4 regions of the Methylorubrum sp. POS3 genome follow, and region 1 is predicted to be linked to each of the others. Evidence: predicted binding sites of a transcription regulator. Region 1 holds the regulator's gene; each other region holds the start of a gene.

Region 1 (5,708 bases):
GTCGCGGTATTCCTCGACGCCGAGCGCGCCGTGACGCTTCGAGAGCTTGGCTCCGTCCGCACCGTGAATCAGCGGGATATGCGCCATGGCCGGAACGTCCCAGCCGAGTGCCCGATAGATCTGGCTTTGGCGCGCGGCGTTGGTGAGGTGGTCGTCGCCGCGAATGATCTGCGTCACGCCCATGTCGTGGTCGTCCACCACGACGGCGAGCATGTAGGTCGGGGTTCCATCGGAACGAAGCAGTACGAGGTCGTCGAGATCGCGATTGGCCCAGGTGACGCGGCCCTGCACCCCGTCATCCACCACGGTCTCGCCCTCGAGCGGGGCGCGCAGGCGGATCACCGGCTTCACGCCGGCCGGCGCCTCGGACGGATCGCGGTCGCGCCAGCGGCCGTCATAACGCGGCGCCCGGCCCTCGGCGCGCGCCGTCTCGCGCATCTGCGTCAGCTCTTCGGCGGTGGCGTAGCAATGATAGGCATGGCCGGACGCCAGCAGGCTCTCGGCAACCGCGCGATGCCGCTCGGCGCGGGCGAATTGGTAGATCACCTCGCCGTCCCAATCGAGGCCGAGCCAGCGCATGCCGTCGAGAATCGCGTCGATGGCGCCCTGCGTCGAGCGCTCGCGATCGGTGTCCTCGATTCGCAGCAGCATCCGTCCGCCGAAGCGGCGGGCATAGAGCCAATTGAACAGGGCCGTGCGCGCGCCGCCGATATGGAGGTAGCCCGTGGGCGAGGGCGCAAAGCGCGTGACGACGGGTGCCGACATCGATGTTCTTGAAAACCTGAAATTTCGGGAGGGCGGCGGTCGCCGCTCCATGGCGGGCGTGTAGCACGAGGATGCGGATGCGTTAAGAATTCGTCACCGGCGCTTTCCGGGTCGGCACGGCGCAGGGAGCGGAGTTCGGCCGGATGGCGAGAAACGGCGGAAGGGCGCTGCGGGTGACGCGTCCCGCCCTCTTCGCCGACCGCGTCCCAACGCCCTCCCGTCTCTTGGCGCTCGCCGCCGGTGAGTTTCGGCTGGGACTGGACCGCGAAGGCGAACAGAGGCGGTTGTTCCCCTGGCTTGCCGTCGCCTTCGGGATCGGGATCCTCGTCTACTTCACGGGCACCGACGGGACACCCACGCTCGCCGCTCCGCTCGTTGCGGCCGGCTTTTGCCTTGGGCTGACTCCGCTCCTGCAGGCCCGGCCAGCCTGGCTCGCGCTTGTCTTGGGACTGGGCACGGCCTTTCTCGGCTTCGCCGCTTGCGTCTGGCGCGTGAACTCCGTCGCCGGGCCGATCCTCGCCCGCACCATGATTGCGCCACTCGTCGGCGTGGTCGAGGGGCTGGAGGAACGCGAGGGCGGCGCCCGGTTGATCGTCCGTGTCGAGAGCTTCGGCGACCTCACCGCGGCGGCTCAGCCACGCCGGGTCCGCGTTTCATACAAGGCCGGGCAGTCCGTGCGGCCGGGCGATACGATCCGCGCCACAGCGCGCTTGCTCCCGCCCCCGGAAGCGGCCCGGCCGGGTGGCTACGACTTTGCCCGTGATGCATATTTTCGGGGCATCGGTGCGGTCGGCTCGCTCAGCGGCAAGGTGGAGATCGCACCGCGAACGATCCCCCTTCCGTTCGCGCTCAAAATGGCGGCCTCGATCGACGAGGCCCGCAATCACCTGACTCGGCGCATCGCGGACGCGATCGGTGGTCAGGCCGGCGCGGTCGCGGCGGCGCTCGTGACGGGCAAGCGCGGCCTAATTACGGAGGAGACCAACCGCGTATTACGGGCGGCCGGTATCTATCACGTCGTTTCCATTTCCGGATTGCACATGGTGCTCGCGGCCGGCGTGGTGTTCTGGTTGGTCCGGGCCGGCCTCGCCCTGGTACCGATCCTTGCCCTTGCCTTCCCCATCAAGAAGATAGCGGCCGGCACCGCGATGGTCGGCGTGACCGCCTATTGCGCTTTCTCCGGCTGGGACGTCGCCGCCGAGCGTGCTCTCATCATGACCTTGGTCATGTTGGGCGCGGTTCTGGTCGACCGGCCGGCGCTCAGCATGCGCAATCTTGCCCTCGCCGCGATCCTCGCCCTCGCCCGTGAACCTGAAGCGCTGCTTGGTCCGAGCTTCCAGATGTCGTTTGCGGCCGTGGCCGGACTGATCGCCTGTGCGCCCCTCCTCGATGGAGCGTCGTTTCGACGGGAGCGCGATTCAGCGCTGTTGCGTATCATCTCACGATGTCTGGCTGTCGGCGTCGGCACGCTCGCGACGACGTTGGTTGCTCAGTTTGCGACAGCGCCTTTCGCGACCTACCATTTCCAGACCATCCAGCCCTTCGGCCTCATTGGCAATGCGCTGACGCTTCCGCTCGTCTCGCTCGCGGTGATGCCCGCCGCGGTCCTGGGGATGATCGCCTATCCCTTTGCCCTCGACCGGCCGGTCTGGTGGGTCATGGGCCTCGCCGTTCGCGGGATGCTCGACATCTCGGAATGGATCACGGGCTTCGGCCAATCGACGGTCGTACTCCCGGCGTTTGGCGCTGGCGCGTTGGTGCTGCTGGCGCTAGCCCTGCTGCTCGCGACCTTGCCGGTTTCACGTCTGCGCGGGCTCGCTATCTTGCCCGCAGCAATCGGCCTTGCCGCCGCTGCAACACCGGCGCGCTTCGACCTCTACATCGATCGCGACGGCGCCGGAGCGGCGATCCGAGGGACGGATGGACGCCTTGCTGTACTCGGGCGTCCGCCGACCTTCGTGCTCGAACAATGGTTGAAAGCCGACGGTGATGCTCGCTCGGCCGCCTCTCTCAACGGAGGCCCCGAACCTCGTTGTGACAGACTCGGCTGCACGATGACCACCTTCGATGGACGGACGGTCGCGCTGGTGCTCGACAAACGCGCCTTTGAAGAAGATTGCGCCCGTGCCGATATCCTCATCAGCCGATTGAGGCCGCCACCGAACTGTCGCGCACCCCTGAGAATCGACAAAAATTATCTTGAAACACACGGAGCGACAGCGATCCGGCTTGGGGCACCCCATCCCGAGATTGTCACGGCCCGTAGCAGTCAGACGCCACAGCCTTGGCAAGCTCGACCGGTCGCTGTGGCGCCAGCGACCAATCCAGCCTCACCAGAGACAGGATCAGCCGTAGATCCCGGCGTTACGGAGATGGACTCGCTTCAGTAACGGCGCACGAGACTGACGAGCTTGCCTTGGATGCGGACCCGGTCCGGTCCGAGAACCCGGGTTTCGTAGGCAGGGTTTGCCGCCTCGAGCGCAATCGAGGAGCCGCGACGGCGCAGGCGTTTCAGCGTCGCCTCCTCGTCGTCGATCAGGGCCACGATGATATCGCCGTTATTGGCGGTTTCCTGCTTGTGGATCACCACCAAGTCGCCGTCGAGGATACCGGCCTCGATCATCGAGTCACCGCGGACTTCGAGGGCGTAATGCTCACCACCGGCCAAAAAATCGGGCGACATCGCAATCGTGTGACTCTGGCTTTCGATCGCCGAGATCGGCGTACCGGCGGCGATGCGGCCCATCACCGGCACGATGACCGGTCGGCCCTCGCCGTCCTGCGCTTGCAGCAGAGGAGCCTTCGGCGCGACCGGCTTACCGGCAAGTCCGCCCTCGACCACACTCGGCGTGAAGCGGCGCAGCTCGGCTGTCGGAACAGCTGGCTTGGCGGCGGGTGCCTCCGGCATCCGCAGAATTTCGAGGGCACGCGCTCGATTCGGCAGCCGACGCAGGAAGCCCCGCTCCTCGAGCGCCATGATGAGCCGGTGGATGCCCGATTTCGACTTCAGGTCGAGAGCATCCTTCATCTCGTCGAACGACGGAGGTACGCCGCTCTCCTGCATCCGTGACTGGATGAATTGAAGGAGTTCGAGTTGCTTGCGGGTCAGCATGCGGCACCTGCTGTCGCGTGCGGCATAGCCGCCGCCGGATCGTGGAAAACAAATCGCGAACAGGCTAGACGTTCCTATCCTGTTCTGCAAGTGCCGGCTTGGCCGTGTGATGCTGTCGATGCGCTGCGTGGACGGCATAAAAAAAGGCGGCGGAGCCGAAGCCCCGCCGCCCTGATCGGCTATTGAAGTCGGATCAGCCCGGGATGACGTCGACGATCTCGTAGGTGTCCGGGTCGATGATGACGATGTCGTCCCGCACGAGAATGAACTGGAATCCGCGATAAGCCGGGACCAGCGTCAGGATCGTCGGCGGGAGCGGGTGCAGCGAGACCGACCGCGGAATCGCCGTGCCCACGTTCAGCGAGAAATTGACGTTGCTGACCGACCGGACGTTGGTGCTGGTGATCGACTGGCGGAACTCGGTGCGCTGCGTCGTATTCAAGCTCCGCGTCGCGCCACGAGCCTCGGAGACGTTGCCGCGTCCACCGCGGTCACCGCGCTCGGCGCCGTCACGGCCACCGCGATCACCCCGCTCGGCACCATTGCGATCACCGCGCTCGGCGCCATCGCGACCGTTGCGGTCGCCACGCTCGGCACCATCGCGGCCGTTGCGATCGCCGCGCTCGGCACCGTCCCTGCCGCCCCGCTCGGCACCGTCGCGGCCACCACGCTCACCCGCCGCGTCTTGGCCGCCGCGTTCGCCGGCGTTCTGACCACCGCGTGCACCCTTCTCGCCCGGCGCACCGCTGCGGGTCGCACCGCCCGCACCGCCGGGCTCACCACCCCGCATTGCGCCACCGGCTCCGCTAGAACCGCCAGAATCGCCACCGCGCATCCCGCCGCCGGCACCACCGGCGCCGCCCGCGCCGCCGGCCTCACCGCCGCGCATCGCGCCGCCACCGGCTCCGCCGCCCGCGCCGCCGGCTCCGCCACCGGCAGCCCCGCCGCCGGCACCACCAGCACCGACGCCTGCGCCGCCACCAGCACCACCGCCCGCGCCACCACCGGCTCCGCCGCCAGCCCCACCGCCAGCGCCGCCGCCCTGGGCCAAGGCGGTCGCCGCACCGAGTACGAGGATGGCCGCCGTGGCCGTGCTGCGTAAGAACTTGCTCATCGTGGTCCCTGTCCTCTACCCGACGCCACGCACGGCGCGGAAACCGGCCTCGCAACGGCCAGTGCGTAGAAAGCGTTCCGTCAATGCTCAGTTTTTGCGCTTTTGGCGGGGGAACCTTGGCAATAACTCGCCCGGAAACGCAGAGCTTGCGATAGTCACTGCGCTCAATGCTTATTCTTCTGAAATACGGGTTTGGCTAAAGATCAAACATCACGCTCAAATCCGGAGGCCGACGCTGATGTTCGTCATTGCGGGAGAAATGTCACCGGGCCGCCGGGTATCGGCGCTCGGGGTCGCACCGCGAGACCCGAGCGTTGTGTATCGTAGAGGACCGAAAAGCCGAGAAACGGCGTGACACCGACGCTGATGAAGGGGCACCGCAATTCAGGCGGCGACGCGCCGCCCCCGACATGCCCGTCATGCACCGGTCCCGCCGTGAAATCCTCGACCGCGAGGGCCGGTCCATGACCGTCCCCAAGCACCAACCGCGCTGGCGTACCGAATGGCCCGTCTGAAGCGGGGGGAGCGCATGTGATGGTCATGCGGCTCACTTCAACCTACCGATTGGTAGGGTAATGGCCGGGACGCACCCGACTTCCGATGGCCGTGCCGTCACATTCGCGCGACGGCGATCAGGCGAGATGCAACAGAGCGCGCGCCTCCGCGGGCGTAGCGGGTCGCGCATCGTGTTCGGCACAGAGTTCGACCGCCAAGCGG
Region 2 (5,708 bases), 1.7 Mb from region 1:
CCCGCCCCAGGTCATGTTCGAGACGCGGTACGGCACCCGGACCTTGCCCAGGAGCCGGCCCTCCGGCGAGAGGCAGTGAACGCCGTCGGCGGCGCTGGACCAGACATTGCCGTCCTCGTCGACCTTCATGCCGTCGCAATAGCCGGGCGCGATGGTGTGGAAGATGTCGCCGCCCGTGAGCGTCCCGTCCGCGGCGACATCGAACACGCGGATGTACTGGCGCGGGTTCGGGTGGCTCTGGTCGCCGGTCTCGGAGACGTAGAGCCGCCGCTCGTCCGGGGAGAAGGCGAGGCCGTTCGGCCCGTCGAAATCGCCCGCCGCCACGCGGATCGAACCGGTCGCGGGGTCGAACCGGTAGAGGGCGGGCGGCTGTTCCGACGTCTGGCGACCGCCCTCGTAATCGTTGGCGATGCCGTAGACCGGGTCCGTGAACCAGATCGTGCCGTCGGATTTCACGACGACGTCGTTGGGCGCATTCAGCCGCCGGCCGGCATGGCTGTCGATGAGGCGCGTGACGCGCCCGTCATGCTCGGTCCGGGTGAGGCAGCGGCCGTGATGCGAGCAGGCGATCAGCCGCCCCTCGCGGTCGCGGGCCTGGCCGTTGCCGTAATCGGAGGGCGCGCGATAGACTGACAACCCCTCCGCCTCGCTCCAGCGCATGGTGCGGTCGCGCGGCAGATCCTGGAACAGCAGGCAGTTCCAGTCCCCCATCCAGACCGGGCCCTCGACCCAGCGGAAGCCGGCGGCGATCTCCTCCAATCCGGCATTGTCGAGCACGTAGTGGCGGAAGCGGGGATCGTAGATCTCGAACCCGTCCATCGCCTCACCCGAACCGGCAAGGCGTGGTCACCGCGCGCTTGGTGTCGAACTGCACCACCATCAGGACGGCGGGCGCGTCGCCGACCGTACCGGATTTGTGACCGGTCTTGCCGTCGAGCGTCCGGCAGCCCTGATCCTCGCCGAAGGAGATCTCGCCCGGGCCCATCTCCACCCGGGTGCCGTCCATCGACTCGACGTACCAGCGCCCGCTCAGGGGGATGATCCATTGCGGCGCCGGGTTCTCGTGCCACGTGCCCTCCCAGCCGACCGGCTGCACCGTGATCATCGTGGTCATGCCGTCGTGGTGCTTCTCCCCCTGCCATTGCGGCGAGGCCGGCGGCTTCATCGAGGCGAGGTGGAACGCGGTCATCGCGCAGCGGATCTGGCGGCTGATGCCGTCCGCGTCGGTGTAGAGGTGCCAGTAGGGGACGGACGGCGTATCGCCCTGCTCGCTCATCGGCCTGTCTCCGAAATTGGTGCTGTGTAAGGATGCGTCGATCCGAACGGGTCGTGCAGGAAGGCCGCGACGCCCTGCGCGCTCGGCCCGCTCCAGGCGATCGCGAGGAAGCCGCCGGCGACCGCGAAATTCTTGAGGAAGTCCCAGAACGTCTCACGGCCCTGGCTCGGGCCGCGCAGACGGAAATCCGGTTTGCGCCAGAACGGCTTCCAGAGAAGCGCGGTGACCGCGCAATAGCCCGCGAGGACGAAGGCGGCGAAGCGGTCGGCGATGCCGGTGAGCACGCCCGCCGACATCACGACCTCGACGAACAGCCCGGTGAGGATCAGCGCCGTCGCGAGCGGGCGCGAGTTCGCGGCTTGCCGCGCCTGCCCGACCGCCGCGGAAAAGTTCAGAACCTTGTCGAGGGCGCTGAACGGCAGGAACAGAAGCACCAGACTGGCTCGGGCCGCGAAGGCGGCGAGCACCTCGATGGTCATCCTCGGGCTCCGGAGGGCGTCTTCCGGCTGCCAACGTCGCCGGGACGATGCGGTTCGCGCATGGCTCGCAGAACCTCGCCGCTCCCGTCATCCGGAACGGGGCCGGTCGTGACCCGTTGCGCGTCGGGAGACGGAGCGAGGCGGATGCGCGACGATCGTTACGACGTGATCATCGTGGGCTCGGGGCCCGGCGGCGGCTCCGCGGCGTGGCGCCTCGCCCGGACCGGCAAGCGCGTCCTCGTGATCGAGCGGGGCGACTATCTCCCCCGCGAGCGCGAGAACTGGGACACCGACGCGGTCTTCCGCAAGGCCCGCTACCAAGCCGACGAGACCTGGACCTCCTCGAACGGCGACACGTTCAAGCCCGGCTTGCACTACTTCGTCGGCGGCAATTCGAAGGTCTATGGCGGCGTGCTGTTCCGCCTGCGCGAGAGCGATTTCGAGGCCCAGCGCCATCCGGACGGCATCTCGCCGGAATGGCCGCTGAAATACGACGTGTTCGCGCCCCATTACCAAGCGGCGGAGGAGCTGTTCCAGGTCCACGGCGCCCGCGGCGAGGATCCGACCGAGCCGCCCTCGCCGCATCCCTACCCGAAGCCCGCGATCAGCCACGAGCCCCGCATCCAGAAGCTCGCGGACGACCTCGCCCGCCACGGCCACCATCCGTTCCACCTGCCGATGGGCGCGCTGATGGAGGAGGACGGCAAGGGCGGGACCCTGCCGCACTCGCCGCTGCTGCGCTGCGATCCGTTCGACGGCTATCCGAGCCTGACCAACGGCAAGGCGGACGCGCAGATCATCGCCATCGACCCGACGCTCGCCGCGCATCCGAACGTCACGCTCCTGCGCAACGCCTATGCCGAGCGCCTGCTGACCGATGCGGGCGGAGGCCGCGTCACCGGCGTCGCTGTGATCCTCGAGGGGCGCCGTCACATCCTCACGGCCGACCTGTTCGTGGTGGCCTGCGGCGCGCTCTCCTCGGCGCTGCTGTTCCTGCGTTCCGGAAACGACGCGCATCCCGATGGATTGGCGAACCGCTCGGGCCAGGTCGGGCGCAACTACATGCGCCACAACAACACCACCGTGCTGGCGATCTCGAAGGACCCCAACCCGACCCAGTTCCAGAAGACGCTCGGCCTCAACGACTTCTATCACGGCCACGACCGCAGCCCGCTGAACGACTGGGAGTTCCCCCTCGGCCATATCCAGATGGTCGGCAAATCCGACGGGATGCAGATCGAGGCGGAGGGCTTGCCGGGCTTCCTGCAATGGCTGCCGACGCGACCGTTCGACTATATCGCCAAGCACTCGATCGATTTCTGGCTGACCTCCGAGGATCTGCCGCGGCCGGAGAACCGCATCTTCTACCGCGACGACCGGGTGCATCTCGACCTGACGGTGACGAATGGCGAAGCCCAGACCCGGCTGCGCGAGAAACTGCGCTCGATGTGCGACGGGCTCGACATCCACCCGCACCTGTTCGACCGAACGCTCTATCTCGGCAAGGACACGCCGATCGGCGGCACGGCGCATCAGGCCGGCACCCTGCGCTTCGGCCCCGATCCGGCGAATGCCGTCCTCGACCTCGAGTGCCGGGCGCACGGGATCGACAACCTCTACGTCACCGATGCGAGTTTCTTTCCCTCGATCGGCGCCGTGAACCCGACCCTGACCATCATCGCCAACGCCCTGCGGGTGGCCGACGGGATCGCCGCGCGCCTCTGAACGCGCCGAGCCCGGCGCGGCAGCCTTGCCGCCACCGGGGGATCGCGCGGTGGGGCCGGCACCCCGCGCTCCGGGCGTGCAGCCCGAACGACCGGGCGGGCTGGCCCCGTTCATTCGCCGTGGATGTCGCCGTGCGAAGCCTTGACCGAGGCGTCGTCATCGCGAACGAAAGATGAACAGAGGGCGGTGGTGCAGGGCGGGGCCGCCCGGCCCAGCGATGCAATCCCGGATCGACGCCGATGCGCAAGATCATCCACATCGACATGGATGCGTTCTACGCCTCCGTCGAGCAGCGCGACGATCCGAGCTTGCGGGATCGGCCGCTGGCGGTCGGCGGCTCGCGCGAGCGCGGCGTCGTGATGGCGGCGAGCTACGAGGCGAGGGCCTTCGGCGTGCGCTCGGCCATGCCGTCGGCCACCGCGCGCCGGCTCTGCCCCGATCTGGTGTTCGTGCGTCCGCGCTTCGAGGCTTACAAGACCGTCTCGTCCGAGATCCGAGCCGTGTTCGAGGAGCATACGCCCCTGATCGAGCCGGTGGCGCTCGACGAGGCCTATCTCGACGTCACCGACAATCTGAAGGGCCTGCCGACCGCGACCGAGGTCGCGAGGGACATCCGCGCCACGATCCTCGCCCGGACGGGGCTCGTCGCCTCGGCGGGGGTCTCCTACAACAAGTTCCTGGCCAAGGTGGCCTCCGACCACAGGAAGCCCGACGCGCTGTTCGTCATCACGCCGGCGATGGGACCGGGTTTCGTCGAGGCCCTGCCCATCGGGCAATTCCGCGGCGTGGGACCGGCGACCGAGGCGAAGATGCGGCGCCTGGGCATCCAGACCGGCGCCGATCTGAAGGCACGCTCCCTCGACGAATTGCGGGCGGCGTTCGGCAGCGCGGGCGAGTACTATCACCGAGTGGCGCGGGGGATCGACGATCGGCCGGTACGGGCGCATCGCGAGCGCAAGTCGATCGGCGCGGAGACGACGTTTTCCGAGGATACGAGCGAGTACGCGGTGCTGGCCCAGCGTCTGCAGCCGCTCCTCGACAAGGTCTGGGCGGTGGCCGCCGCGAAGGCGTTGGCGGCGCGCACCGTGACGCTGAAGCTGAAATTCTCGGACTTCGCCCAGATCACGCGGGCACGCTCCCTCACGCTGCCGCTGGCGGACCGCGCGATGCTGGAGCAGGTCAGTCTCGGATTGCTGCGGGACGCCTTTCCCCTGCGCCGGAGCGTGCGACTGATCGGGACGGCACTCTCATCGCTGCATCCCCGATCCGACGATGGCAGACCGCGGCAGCTGGATTTCGCCATGTGAAGGCCGTCGCCATGAAGGCTGTCGCCGTGACGACGTGGTCAGGTGGCAGCCCGATGGCCGACCCAACCGTGAGCGTCGCAGGCCTGTCCTCGAATCGTGACGAAGCAGGGTCACCCAGAGGGGACCCTGCTTGACTCTCATATGTCCGATCCGGACGGTTACCAGCCGTAGCCGTAGCCCGAACCGTAACCGTAGCCGCCGTAGTAGCCGACGGGGCGACCATAGCCGTAGCCCCCGTAATAGCCCACCGGCCGCCCGTAGCTGTACCCGTAGCCACGATAGGCGTTGCTCGCGATGGCTCCGGCCGCGAGGCCCGCGATCCCGAGGCCGATGGCTGCACCGGCACCGATGCCGCGGCGATGACCGTATCCACGATAGCCGTAGCCGCCGCGATAGCCGACGTTGCGATAGCCGTAGCCGCCGTAACCGCCACGGTATCCGCCGTAGCCATATCCGCCGTGACCGTATCCGCCACGCCAGCCGGCTTCCGCCGGCGCCGTCGACGCTGCCATCGTTCCGAGACCGAGCACGGCCGCGGCCGTGAGAGCGAGATGAGCCTTCCGCATGGGGTGCCTTTCGCGATTGCGATATCCCTCTCCAACGACGCTATGGCACGTCAGTTCCGATATTCGGGGGTCGCTCGATTTGTCACAGCGACCCGCATCGCAGCCGAGATCCAACGGCGACGCATGGTCGTCTTCGGTATACTTCGGGTTGCTCCGGTGGGTCCGCCCCTCATCGGGAACGGCGCGGGCGTCCGACCATCCGCCCCCGCGATGCCCCCGCTCCAGGAGGGTGTCCCGCCGTGATCGGAGACCGGACCGATCCCCGGCACGAGAGATCCAGGATGCGTCTCTCGGTTCTTGAGCTGCGTCGGCCCGAAATCCGGCATCCTCCCTTTCGGACCGATGCCTAGCGGTC
Region 3 (5,708 bases), 3.8 Mb from region 1:
GAGTGCCCCGTGCCCCCGACGGCCGCCGAAACGTGAGCCAGCCGTGGGAATATTCGGACATCGACGACCGTAGCAGCCTGCTGCACCTGGAATACGATCTCACTGACCAGATCACGCTATTCGGCGATGTCGGCGGCTCGCAGAGCGGTGTCGAGCGCTACTTTGCATCGGCACCGACGATCCTGAATGCGCGGGGTGACACCAGCACAAGCCCGCAATTCTACAGCCTCGGCGTCGAGCGCTACACGGTGGATGGCGGGGTAAGGGCCGGATTCGATACCGGCTTCATCCGCCATGCCTTCGTGGTGCAGGCTTCTCGCTATCAGGAAGATGCCGACCGCCGCCTCATGAGCGCCCGCGGCAGCTACCGATCCAACCTCTATGACCCGGTTCGGGCATCCTACATCGCGCCGACCGTGATCGACTCGCGGCCGCCGCTCTACGACAGCACCCTGACCGGGATTTCGATCGCGGACACGATGTCGATTCTCGATGATCGTCTGCTCCTCACGCTCGGCCTGCGCCATCAAGGCATCGGGGCGCACAACTACACCTCCAATGTCGGCACGCTGGCATCGTCCTACGACAAGAGCGCCCTCAGTCCGATGGTCGGTCTCGTCGTACGGCCTTGGGAGAACGTGTCGATCTACGGGAATTACATCGAGGGTCTGAGCCGCGGCGAGGTGGCGCCAGCGGCAGCCGGCAATTCCGGTGAAGTCCTCGCGCCCTACGTCGCGCACCAGGTCGAGGCCGGGCTCAAGGTCAATTGGTGGGGCACCCTCGGCACAACCTTCAGCGCCTTTCAAATCACGCGACCGATCGGCGAACTCAGCCCGCAACGCCGCTTCGCACAGACCGGCGAGCAGCAGGTCAGAGGATTGGAGTTCAGCGTCTACGGCGAGATCACACCTCAAGCCCGCATCCTGGGCGGTCTCACGCTTCTCGATGGCGTCCTGACGAAGACGGCGTTTACCAGCAATGTCGGCCACACTCCGATCGGCGTTCCGAGCGTCCAACTCAATGTCGGCGGCGAATGGGATCTACCCTGGATGCCGGGCCTCACGGTGAATGGCGCGGTGATCTACACGGGCCGCCAGTTCATCGATACTGCGAACACGCAGGCCTTGCCGAACTGGGCGCGTCTCGATCTCGGCCTGCGCTACGCCACCCTGGTGGGCGGATATCGGACGACAATCCGTGCCAACGTTCTCAACGTGACCGGCGGGCGTTACTGGACCGGGGTGGCATCCTTCGGAACGTTCTTTCAGGGCACGCCCCGGACCTACCTTCTCTCAGTCGCGGTCGACCTGTAGATCGCGTGCCTCCCTCGTCCCGATGACTCACTGGGCGCCGAGACAGAGATGGGCAGACGCTCCAGCGGCCCCTCCGTTTTTCAAGGCAGGAAGCCTGTGTCTCGACGCGGAGAGAACGGACCGCACCCGCTCCTCCTCCACGAAGCAGCGATTCATAATTGGAGGCTGAGGAAAGACACCCCGGCACCTCACCGCCGGGGAAAGGCGCCCGGTCCACTCGGCGGCGGCTGGTTCAGCGGTGCGCGCTGAATCTGATTGCGCACGGCGCTGTTCTCCAGCGTCTGGCGCTGCTGGAAATTGCGGTTCTGGTTCTGGATCTCGAAATTCTGGTTCATGCGGCTGGTGCCGCTGTTGCCGCCCTGGCCGAGGACCTGGGCGTCGGCCGCCGTGATGCCGACGAGCAGTGCCACGGCGGCGACGCCCGCGACTCGACGATTTCGAACGCTCAATGGAAAGGCTCTCATGGCCTCGCTTGTCCTCTGGGATGAATGGATCGGCCTCTGAGGAAGTGACGCCCGAAGGGGAGGGCCGGTTCCGCACGGGTCTCGACGGCGTTCGCCTTTTGGTCCAGGGATGCGGGCATGATGCATGACCGTGACAGAGAGCCGGAGGCCGCTCCCGCTTCGATCGCCGCCCGCGCCATGGCCGCTCTGCGCCCCGATGGCGCATCCTACCTGTCCGGCCTCAACCCCGAGCAGCGCCGCGCCGTGGAGGCGACGGAGGGTCCGGTCCTCGTGCTGGCCGGCGCGGGTACCGGCAAGACGCGGGTGCTGACGACCCGCATCGCCCACCTGATCGCCACCGGCAAGGCGCGGCCCTACGATATCCTGTCGGTGACCTTCACCAACAAGGCCGCCCGGGAGATGAAGCACCGCATCGGTGCGCTGATCGGGCCGGCGGGGGAGGGCATGCCCTGGCTCGGCACCTTCCACGCCATCGGCACCAAGATCCTGCGGCGCCATGCCGAGCTGGTCGGGCTCAAATCCGACTTCACGATCCTCGGCACCGACGACCAGATCCGGCTGATGAAACAGGTCATCGCCGATCAGAACATCGACGAGAAGCGCTGGCCGGCCCGCTCGCTCGCCCACACCATCGATGGCTGGAAGAACCGGGGCCTCGGCCCGGAGCAGGTGCCGCCGGGGGAGGCGCAGGCCTTCGCCTTCGGCAAGGGCGGCACGCTCTACACCGCCTATCAGGCGCGGCTGGCGACGCTGAACGCGGTCGATTTCGGCGATCTCCTGCTGCTGTGCCTCAAGCTGTGGCGCGAGAACCCGGACATCCTGGCCAACTATCAGGACCGCTTCCGCTACATCCTCGTCGACGAGTATCAGGACACCAACGTCGCCCAGTATCTCTGGCTGCGGCTCCTCGCGCAGGCGCGAAAGAACGTCGCCTGCGTCGGTGACGACGACCAGTCGATCTATGGCTGGCGCGGGGCCGAGGTCGACAACATCCTGCGCTTCGAGCACGACTTTCCCGGCGCCACCGTGGTCCGCCTCGAGCGCAATTACCGCTCGACCGGGCATATTCTGGCCGCCGCCTCCGGCCTCATCGCCAAGAACGAGGGCCGCCTCGGCAAGACGTTGCGCACCGAGGACGAAGCGGGTGAGCCCGTCACCGTGATGGGCTCGTGGGATTCGGAGGAGGAGGCGCGCCAGATCGCCGAATCGATCGAGTCGCTGCAGCGCAAGCAGCATCCGCTGTCCGAGATCGCGGTTCTGGTGCGCATCTCGGCCCAGATGCGTGAGATCGAGGACCGCTTCGTCCAGGTGGGCCTGCCCTACCGGGTGATCGGCGGCCCGCGCTTCTACGAGCGGGCCGAGATCCGCGACGCGCTGGCCTATCTGCGCGTCACCATGAACGGCGCCGACGACCTCGCTTTCGAGCGGATCTTCAACACGCCGAAGCGGGGCTTGGGCGACGCGACGCTCCAGACGCTGCATGCCTTCGCCCGCGCCGATCGGGTTCCCCTCCTGGGTGCGGCCAGAAAACTCATTGAGACCGACGAGTTGAAGCCCCGAGCCCGCTCGATGCTGCGCGGCCTCGTCGAGAGCTTTTCGCGATGGGCCCGGCTGATCGAGACGAAGCCCCATCCGGAAGTCGCCCAGACCATCCTGGAGGAATCCGGCTACACCGAGATGTGGCAGAAGGACCGCTCGGCCGATGCCGCCGGACGCCTCGAGAACCTCAAGGAGTTCGTGCGCTCCATGGAGGAGTTCCCCGATATGGCGGGCTTCCTGGAGCACGTCTCCCTCGTCATGGAGGCGAGCGAGGCGGAAGGGGCCGACCGGGTCTCTTTGATGACCCTGCATGCCGCCAAGGGGCTCGAATTCGACACGGTGTTCCTCCCCGGCTGGGAGGACGGCCTGTTCCCCAACCAGCGGGCCATCGACGAGAGCGGGCGCGCCGGGCTCGAAGAGGAGCGGCGCCTCGCCCATGTCGGCCTGACCCGGGCCCGCAAACGCGCCAAGCTGTCATTCGCGGTCAATCGGCGCATCCACGGGCTGTGGTCCTCGACGATTCCCTCGCGCTTCATCGACGAGTTGCCGCCCCAGGCCGTCGACGTGATCGAGGCGCCCGCGCATTTCAGCGCCGGCGCTTCGCGGTTCGACCGCAATCCGACCCCTTTCGGCTCCTCCTACGGCACGCCCGGCTGGCAGCGGGCGCAGGCCAACACCTCCGGGGGATTCGGCAGCGGGAATCGCGGGGCCGGGCGCTCGGCGGGGCCGCGGGAGATCGAGGGCGAGCTGGTGGCGAAATCCACCGCCGCGGCATCGGCCTTCGCGCACGGCGCAAGGGTCTTCCACACCAAGTTCGGCCCCGGCACGGTGGCCGGCATCGATGGCAACAAGCTCACCGTTGACTTCGACAAGGCGGGCCGGAAGATGGTCCTCGACAGCTTCGTCCAACCCGGATGAGGCGTCCGGCCGGCGGGTCCCCCGCCGGTGGCCCGCTCGCCCGAGGAGGGCGATGCCCGCGATGCGCATGCCAGGATCGTCCCGATCCATCGGCCACACCCTTTCGGGGGCGCGTCATCGCTTTTTCGCCCACCCGTCACTTTGCCGTCGCCGGCGCCTGAAAGGCTCGGGCGGGCAAACCTGCGTGGCGAAAGAGACGCATTCCACAGAGATTACGAAACCGCGTGGAACCGACTCGGCAGGGTTGGCTTTGCTCTTGCAACGACACGAACGGCCGGAGCTGCGGTGTTGTTCAGTTACGGGGAGACGAGAAGACAGTCGAGGCCGATTGAGACATCGAGGTTGAGTAAGTCACGCACGAGTCAAGGTGGAGTGTTCATCCATGAAGAGACGACGCGCACGGCTTGAACTGGTTGAGGATCGGTCGATCCGGATGCATCGAACGCGGTTCGATGAAGAACGAAACCCCGCTCCGATCCAACCCCTGACGGATAAACAGGGTCAGTACCTCGACGCTCTCGCTTCCTCTTCACAAGTCATCGTCCTCGGTCCGGCCGGCACCGGCAAGACCTACATCGCCGGCACCCGCGCCGCCGACCAGCTCCGCCAGCGCCGGATCGCCAAAGTCGTCATCACTCGCCCGAACGTTCCGTCGGGCCGCTCCCTCGGGTTCTTTCCAGGCACCCTGGAGGAGAAGATCGCCCCCTGGGTTGCCCCTCTCACCGAGACCATGAAGGAGCGGATGGGCGCGGGCGCCTTCGACGTCGCGGTCAAGGCCGGCGACATCGAGGTGGTGCCGTTTGAGGTGATGCGCGGCCGCACCTTCAAGAACTGCCTCGTGATCCTCGATGAGGCGCAGAACACCACCACCGCCGAGATCAAGATGTTCCTGACCCGCATCGGCGACGATTGCCAGGTCATCATCAACGGCGACGTCTCGCAGACGGATCTGCGGGAGACGTCGGGGCTCCGCACCGTGATCCATCTGGTCAAGAGCCGGATGATGAACATTCCGATCGTGGAGTTCACCCTCGACGACATCGTCCGCTCCGGCATCTGTGCCGAATGGGTGCGGGCGTTCGAGGAGGCGAGCCTCTAGGGGAGACGAGGGCGGCGAGGTCGATCCTCGCCGCTTGCCTTTCCACCGTCATTCCGTGGCCGCACCGTGGATCCCGGAACCCACCCGTGATGCGCGGCTGTTGGACGGTGTTGCGCCCAGTCGTGGAATCCGGGTTCGCCTGCGGCGCACCGAAACGACGGTGGTACCCTGGCCTCAGACCGATTCCCTCGCCTTGACCCGGCGGCACCGCCGGGCCAGAGAACGCCCCTTCGAACGGGATGCGAGATCGCCTCGGCCCGGCCTCACCCTGGGACCCGAGCCGATGGCCGCGTTCAACGAACTCGTCTTCTCCGGCGTCCAGCCGACCGGAAACCTGCATCTCGGCAATTACCTCGGCGCCATCAAGCGCTTCGT
Region 4 (5,708 bases), 290 kb from region 1:
GCGAGCAGCTCGACCATGCCCGCACCCTGCGTCTGAGCCGCGGCGAATCCACCTGGCTGCGCGGCAACACCTTCTACGGCAAGCGCCAGATCCTCTCCTCGGAATTCATGGCGTGGTTCGAGGATTTCCGGCTACCCGAATACGAACTGGAATTGCGGGACGGCCAGGTGGCCCTGACCTTCCACGGCCCCTGGGTCGAGACAACGATGTGGGAGGTGCCCGCGCTCGCGATCCTCAATGAGATGCGCTCGCGGGCGGTCCTTCGCGATCTCGGCCGGTTCGAGCTGCAAGTGCTCTATGCCCGCGCCATGACCCGCGTCTGGGAGAAGATCGAGCGGCTGAAGCGCCTGCCCGACCTGTCCATCGCCGATTTCGGCACCCGGCGGCGCCACGGCTTCCTGTGGCAGGATTGGTGCGTCCAGGCCATGAACGAGGGCCTGGGCGATCAACGCTTCCTCGGCACCTCGAACTGTCTGATCGCCCAAAGGCGGGAGGTCGAAGCGGTCGGCACCAACGCCCACGAATTGCCCATGGTCTACGCGGCCCTCGCCGGCGACGACGACGACGCCTTGGCGCAGTCGCCCTATGCCGTTCTGGCGGACTGGCAGCAGGACTATGAGGGCAATCTGCTCGTCGTCCTGCCCGACACCTACGGGACGTCCGGCTTTCTCAAGAACGCCCCCGACTGGCTCACCGCCTGGACCGGCATCCGGATCGATTCGAAGGATCCGATCGAAGGGGGCGAGGAAGCCCTGGCCTTCTGGCGCGACAGGGGCTGCGACCCGCGCGAGAAGCTCGCGATCTTCTCGGACGGGCTCGATATCGACGAGATCGAGCGCATCCACGCCCATTTCCACGGCCGGATGCGGATCGGCTATGGCTGGGGCACGCGACTCACCAACGATTTCCGCGGTCTGGTGCCGGAGGGGCGGCTCGATCCGATTTCGGTGGTCTGCAAGGTCGCCTCGGTCGAGGGGCGCCCGACCGTGAAGCTCTCCGACAATCCGACCAAGGCGCAGGGACCGGCCGCGGAGGTCGCCCGCTACAAGCGCGTCTTCGGCGTGGGCGAGCAGGCGGCCCTGCCCGTCTCGGTGTGACCGCGTCAGCCCGCCAGCGGGAGGATGGGCGGGCGGGCGAACGCGGCAGGGATGATTCCGAGGTGACTACGCCTCACCCGACCGTTCGCGCAGGCCCGCGGCCTCCTCCAGCCAGGTCAGGATCTCGGGTGCGCGCCAGGGCTTCGGCATGAAGGTCGCGGTGACGCGCAGGTCGCTCGGCTGATCGCCCGCGTCGCCCGAGGTCAGCAGCATGCGGATGCGCGGCCAGGTCACGCCGATGATCCGGGCGAGTTCGAAACCGCCGATCGTGCCCGGCGTGCGCACATCGGAGAACACCACGTCGATCCTGTCGCCGCGCTGGCGCAGGATCTCGAGCGCGCGCTCGGCCGTCTCGGCCTCGATCACCTCGAAGCCCTTCTCCTCTAGGAGTTCGGCCGCGAGGAAGCGCTCGTCGGGCTCATCCTCGACGACGAGAATGACGGGCTTGGGGCCCGTGGGTCGTGCGTCACTCATGGCCCTGGCACAGTTGTGAGCCCGAACGGAGGCGCGGGACCGTCCCCGCACTGTTAGACTCCCCCGACCGGATCTCCGGCACCACGTTACGATAGATCGACGCGCGCGAAGATCTGTCGTTCAACGGCAACAGCAGGCAGATTTGTTGCACCTGCACTCCGCCCACATGCGTATTTGATGGGTGCATGCGTCGATTGCCCGCGCCGCGCGCAGGGCTTCGGGCGAGTCAGAAGACTGGCGACAAAGGTCAAGCCTGCGGCCGGAATAAAATCCGCATTTTCAACAGGGAGCATCGCGGCGGGACGGTTGACGGAGAACGGCTGCGCTGTGTTCACTGTTTGTTCTGAACACAGCTCCTTCCGCAGCCCCGGTCCATGCCCCCTCCCCGCTCCTCCGACCCGCCGGCTCCCGCGAAGAACGTCCTGGCCGAGCTGCGGCGGCTCACCGAGCCCGCCGTGGAGGCTCGGACGACGGATTCCGTGCTGCCGTTCGGAGCCGGAACCCTCGACCGGGCTTTGCCGGGGGGCGGCCTCGCGCTCGGCGCCCTCCATCAGATCCACGAGGGTGGGCCGCGGGGACGCTACGCCGCTTCCGCGGTGCTGTTCGCGGGCGGCATCCTGGCCCGGCTCGACGGGCCGGTTCTGTGGTGCCTGCACAGCCGCGACCTGTTCGCCCCGGCTCTCGCCCGCGTCGGGCTCCATCCCGACCGGGTGGTCTATTGCGAGACGTGGCGGGACACGGAGGTGCTGCCGGCCATGGAGGAGGGCCTGCGCCACCGAGGGCTGGCCGGCGTCGTCGGCGAGTTGACCCGCATGGCCCTCACCCCCTCCCGCCGCCTGCAGCTCGCCGCGGAAGGCTCGGGCGTCACCGCCCTGGTGCTGCACCGGGTCTGCGCGGGCGAGACGGTGGAGCCCGAACCCTCCGCCGCCCGCACCCGATGGCGGGTGAGCCCCGCTCCCTCCGGCTCCGGGGGAGATCGACATATGGGCCGCCCGCGGTGGCGGCTCGATCTGCAGCGCTGCCGCGGCGGCGCACCGGGCTCATGGATCGTGGAGGCCTGCGATGCGCAGGGTCGTCTCGCTGTGCCTACCGTCCTGGCCGACCGACAGGCTGCGCCGGAGCGCCCCGCCCTGCGACGCGCCGGCGGTCGATGAGCCCCTGGCGACGGTGCGGCAGGATGGCCCTCGGCGGGTGCTGGCCGGGATCGACGCGACCGCCCGTCGCCTGGGCTTGAGGCCCGGCATGGCCGCCGCTCAAGCCATGGCGATGGTGCCGGGCCTGCGCCTCGTCCCCGCCGAGCCGGAGGCCGACGCGGCGGGGCTGGTGCGGCTGGGGATCTGGTGCCTGCGCTACGCCCCTCTCGTCGCCCTCGATCCGCCCGACGGCATCCTGATCGACATCGCGGGTGCAGCCCATCTGCAGGGGGGCGAGGCGAATCTGCTCGCCGATCTCGCCGCACGTCTGGAGCGGACGGGGATGTCAGCCTGCCTCGCCCTCGCCGACACGCCCGGCGCTGCCTGGGCGGTCGCCCGGTTCGGGCCAGGCGGGATCGTGCCGCCCGGCGGAACCTCCGTTGCCCTGTTGGATCTGCCCGTCGCGGCCCTGCGCCTGCCGCCGGAGATCGTGGCGGCGCTCGCCGAGGTCGGCATCCTGCGGATCGGCGGGCTCATGGCCGCGCCCCGTGCGCCCCTGCGCCGGCGGTTCGGCCCGGAGCCGCTGCTGCGGCTCGACCGGGCGACCGGGGCCGAGCCGGAGCCCCTCGCGATCCTGGCCGCGCCCGAAGCGCCGCGGGCCGCCCTCCGCTTTCCCGACCCCGTCGGCAGCCCGGAGGTGCTGGGGCGGGTGGTCGGGGATCTCTGTACCCGGATCGTGCCCGATCTGGAGCGGATGGGCCTCGGCGCCCGACGCCTCGACCTCGTGTTCCGCCGGATCGACCGCCTCGATCAGGCGATCCGGATCGGCACCGCACGGCCGAGCCGCGACGCGGCCCACCTCGCTCGGCTCCTCACGGAGCGACTGCCGCAGATCGATCCCGGCTTCGGCATCGAGGAGATGACGCTGACGGCCTCGCGGGTCGAGCCTCTGGCCGAGCGGCAGCTCAGCGGCGCCGTCCTCGGGGGCGAACCGGAGGCCGTGGACCTCGCGGCTCTCGTCGACACGCTCCGCCTCCGCCTCGGCGCGGAGCGGATCTACCGGCTGGCCCCGGTCGAGAGCGACTGGCCCGAACGCGCGGTTCGGCGGGTACCGGCCCTGGCCGCGCCGCTCGGCGCCCTCTGGCCCGTCGACCTGCCCCGGCCCGCCCGCCTGCTCGCCGCGCCGGAGCCCGTGGCGGCGATGGCCGAGATACCCGACGCGCCGCCCCTGTTCTTCGTCTGGCGCGGCGCCCGCCACAAGATCACCCGAGCCGACGGTCCGGAGCGCATCCTCGGAGAATGGTGGATCGCCGACGGCGAGGCGGAGCGGATGCGCGACTATTACCGGGTCGAGACGGAGGCGGGCGAGCGCTTCTGGCTGTTTCGCGACGGGCCGATGGAGGCGAACGGACGCTGGTGGCTGCACGGGCTCGGCGAAGCGTGAGCATTCCCGAGCTTCAGGTCACGACCCATTTCTCGTTCCTGCGGGGGGCGTCGAGCCCGGAGGAACTCTTCGCCGCCGCCGCCCTGCTGGGGATCCCGGCCCTGGGCATCACCGATCACGGCTCCCTCGCCGGCATGGTCCGGGCCCATCAAGCGGCGCGGGCGACGGGCGTGCGCCTCGTCGTCGGCTGCCGGATCGATCTTGAGGATGCGCCCCCGCTTCTCGTCTATCCCGCCGACCGGGCGGCCTACGGACGGCTGTGCCGGTTGCTCAGCCTCGGCAAAACGCGGGGCGGCAAGGGCCGCTGCGTCCTGACCTGGCGCGACCTCGAAGAGTGGCAGGGGGAACCGCAAAGAGGGCTACAAGGGGGATTGCAAGGAGGACTCTTCGCGATCCTCCTCGCCGAGGCGCCGGGCCCGGGCCTGGCGCAAGACCTCGCGCGGCTCAAGGACCTGTTCGGCGGGCGCGCCTCCTGCGCCCTCACCCGCCGCTTCCGGCCCGACGACGCGGCGCGGCTCGACGCACTGGCCGCGGCGGCCCGGCAGGCGCGCATGCCCGTCGTCGTCACCGGCGACATCCTCTACCATGTCGCCGGGCGGCGGCGGCTTCAGGACGTGGCGACCTGTATCCGGCGCGGGGTCACGATCGAGCGGGCGGGCTTCCTCAAGGAACGGCACGCCGACCGCTTCCTCAAGGCGCCCCAAGAGACGGCGCGCCTCTTCGCCCGTTTTCCCGAGGCGCTCGCCCGCGCCGGAGAGATCGCCGAGGCCTGTCGCTTCTCCCTGGATGAGCTCAGCTACGAATACCCGACGGAGATCGGGCCGGATGGCCGATCCGCGCAGGAGCGGCTGGAATCCCTGACCTGGGCCGGTGCCGGGCGGCGCTGGCCGGAGGGAGTTCCGGCGGCCGTGGCGCGGCTGTTGCGCCACGAACTCGGACTGATCGATCGGCTCGGCTACGCCCCCTACTTCCTCACGGTCGAGTCGATCGTCGCCTTCGCCCAGTCCCGGCAGATCCTCTGTCAGGGGCGCGGCTCGGCGGCCAATTCGGCGGTCTGCTACTGTCTCGGGATCACCTCCATCGATCCGGTCCAGCAGAATCTGCTGTTCGAGCGCTTCGTCTCGGAGGCTCGGCGCGAGCCGCCCGACATCGATGTCGATTTCGAGCATGAGCGGCGCGAGGAGGTGATCCAGTGGATTTTCGCCACCTATGGCCGTCACCGCGCCGCGCTCACGGCGGTCGTCAGCCGTTTCCGCGCCCGCGGGGCTTTGCGCGAGGTCGGCAAAGTCCTGGGCCTGCCGGAAGAGGTGACCGGCGCCCTCAACCGCCTGACCTGGCCCTGGGGCGGCGAGGGCGCGGGCGAACGGGAATTGCAGGCGCTCGGCCTCGATCCGGGCGACCGGCGCCTGCGCCTGACCCTCGACATCGCCCGCGAGCTGATGGGCACGCCGCGCCATCTCTCGCAGCATCCCGGCGGCTTCGTCCTGACCCTCGACCGCCTCGACGAATTGGTGCCGGTCGAGCCCGCCGCGATGGAGAACCGGCAGGTCATCGAGTGGG

What was found. Region 1 encodes LexA, which represses DNA repair genes until DNA is damaged. Its sites were predicted from a motif close to TGTTCNNNNTGTGTTCNG; they were not measured.
Region 2: the regulator LexA is predicted to act here: its motif matches at 3,642-3,659, upstream of dinB (DNA polymerase IV).
Region 3: the regulator LexA is predicted to act here: its motif matches at 1,866-1,883, upstream of OWC43_RS01030 (ATP-dependent helicase).
Region 4: the regulator LexA is predicted to act here: its motif matches at 1,900-1,917, upstream of OWC43_RS17200 (ImuA family protein).

What each region holds. Positions count from the first base shown of each region.
Region 1 covers NZ_JAPRBT010000001.1:4,005,299-4,011,006, forward strand. The annotation lists gene gltX (glutamate--tRNA ligase) at 1-765, opposite strand, end outside; gene OWC43_RS18435 (ComEC/Rec2 family competence protein) at 909-3,155, shown strand; gene lexA (transcriptional repressor LexA) at 3,149-3,877, opposite strand; gene OWC43_RS18445 (DUF1236 domain-containing protein) at 4,071-4,319, opposite strand; gene OWC43_RS18450 (hypothetical protein) at 4,316-4,942, opposite strand; gene OWC43_RS18455 (3-keto-5-aminohexanoate cleavage protein) at 5,624-5,708, opposite strand, start outside.
Region 2 covers NZ_JAPRBT010000001.1:2,349,621-2,355,328, reverse strand. The annotation lists gene OWC43_RS11100 (SMP-30/gluconolactonase/LRE family protein) at 1-819, opposite strand, end outside; gene OWC43_RS11095 (cupin domain-containing protein) at 824-1,276, opposite strand; gene OWC43_RS11090 (DoxX family protein) at 1,273-1,755, opposite strand; gene OWC43_RS11085 (GMC oxidoreductase) at 1,900-3,480, shown strand; gene dinB (DNA polymerase IV) at 3,720-4,787, shown strand; gene OWC43_RS11075 (hypothetical protein) at 4,946-5,353, opposite strand; gene OWC43_RS11070 (SDR family NAD(P)-dependent oxidoreductase) at 5,700-5,708, opposite strand, start outside.
Region 3 covers NZ_JAPRBT010000001.1:213,771-219,478, forward strand. The annotation lists gene OWC43_RS01020 (TonB-dependent siderophore receptor) at 1-1,313, shown strand, start outside; gene OWC43_RS01025 (hypothetical protein) at 1,502-1,777, opposite strand; gene OWC43_RS01030 (ATP-dependent helicase) at 1,895-4,234, shown strand; gene OWC43_RS01035 (PhoH family protein) at 4,617-5,333, shown strand; gene trpS (tryptophan--tRNA ligase) at 5,617-5,708, shown strand, end outside.
Region 4 covers NZ_JAPRBT010000001.1:3,717,277-3,722,984, reverse strand. The annotation lists gene pncB (nicotinate phosphoribosyltransferase) at 1-1,097, shown strand, start outside; gene OWC43_RS17205 (response regulator) at 1,164-1,571, opposite strand; gene OWC43_RS17200 (ImuA family protein) at 1,946-2,725, shown strand; gene OWC43_RS17195 (DUF6504 family protein) at 2,634-4,148, shown strand; gene OWC43_RS17190 (error-prone DNA polymerase) at 4,145-5,708, shown strand, end outside.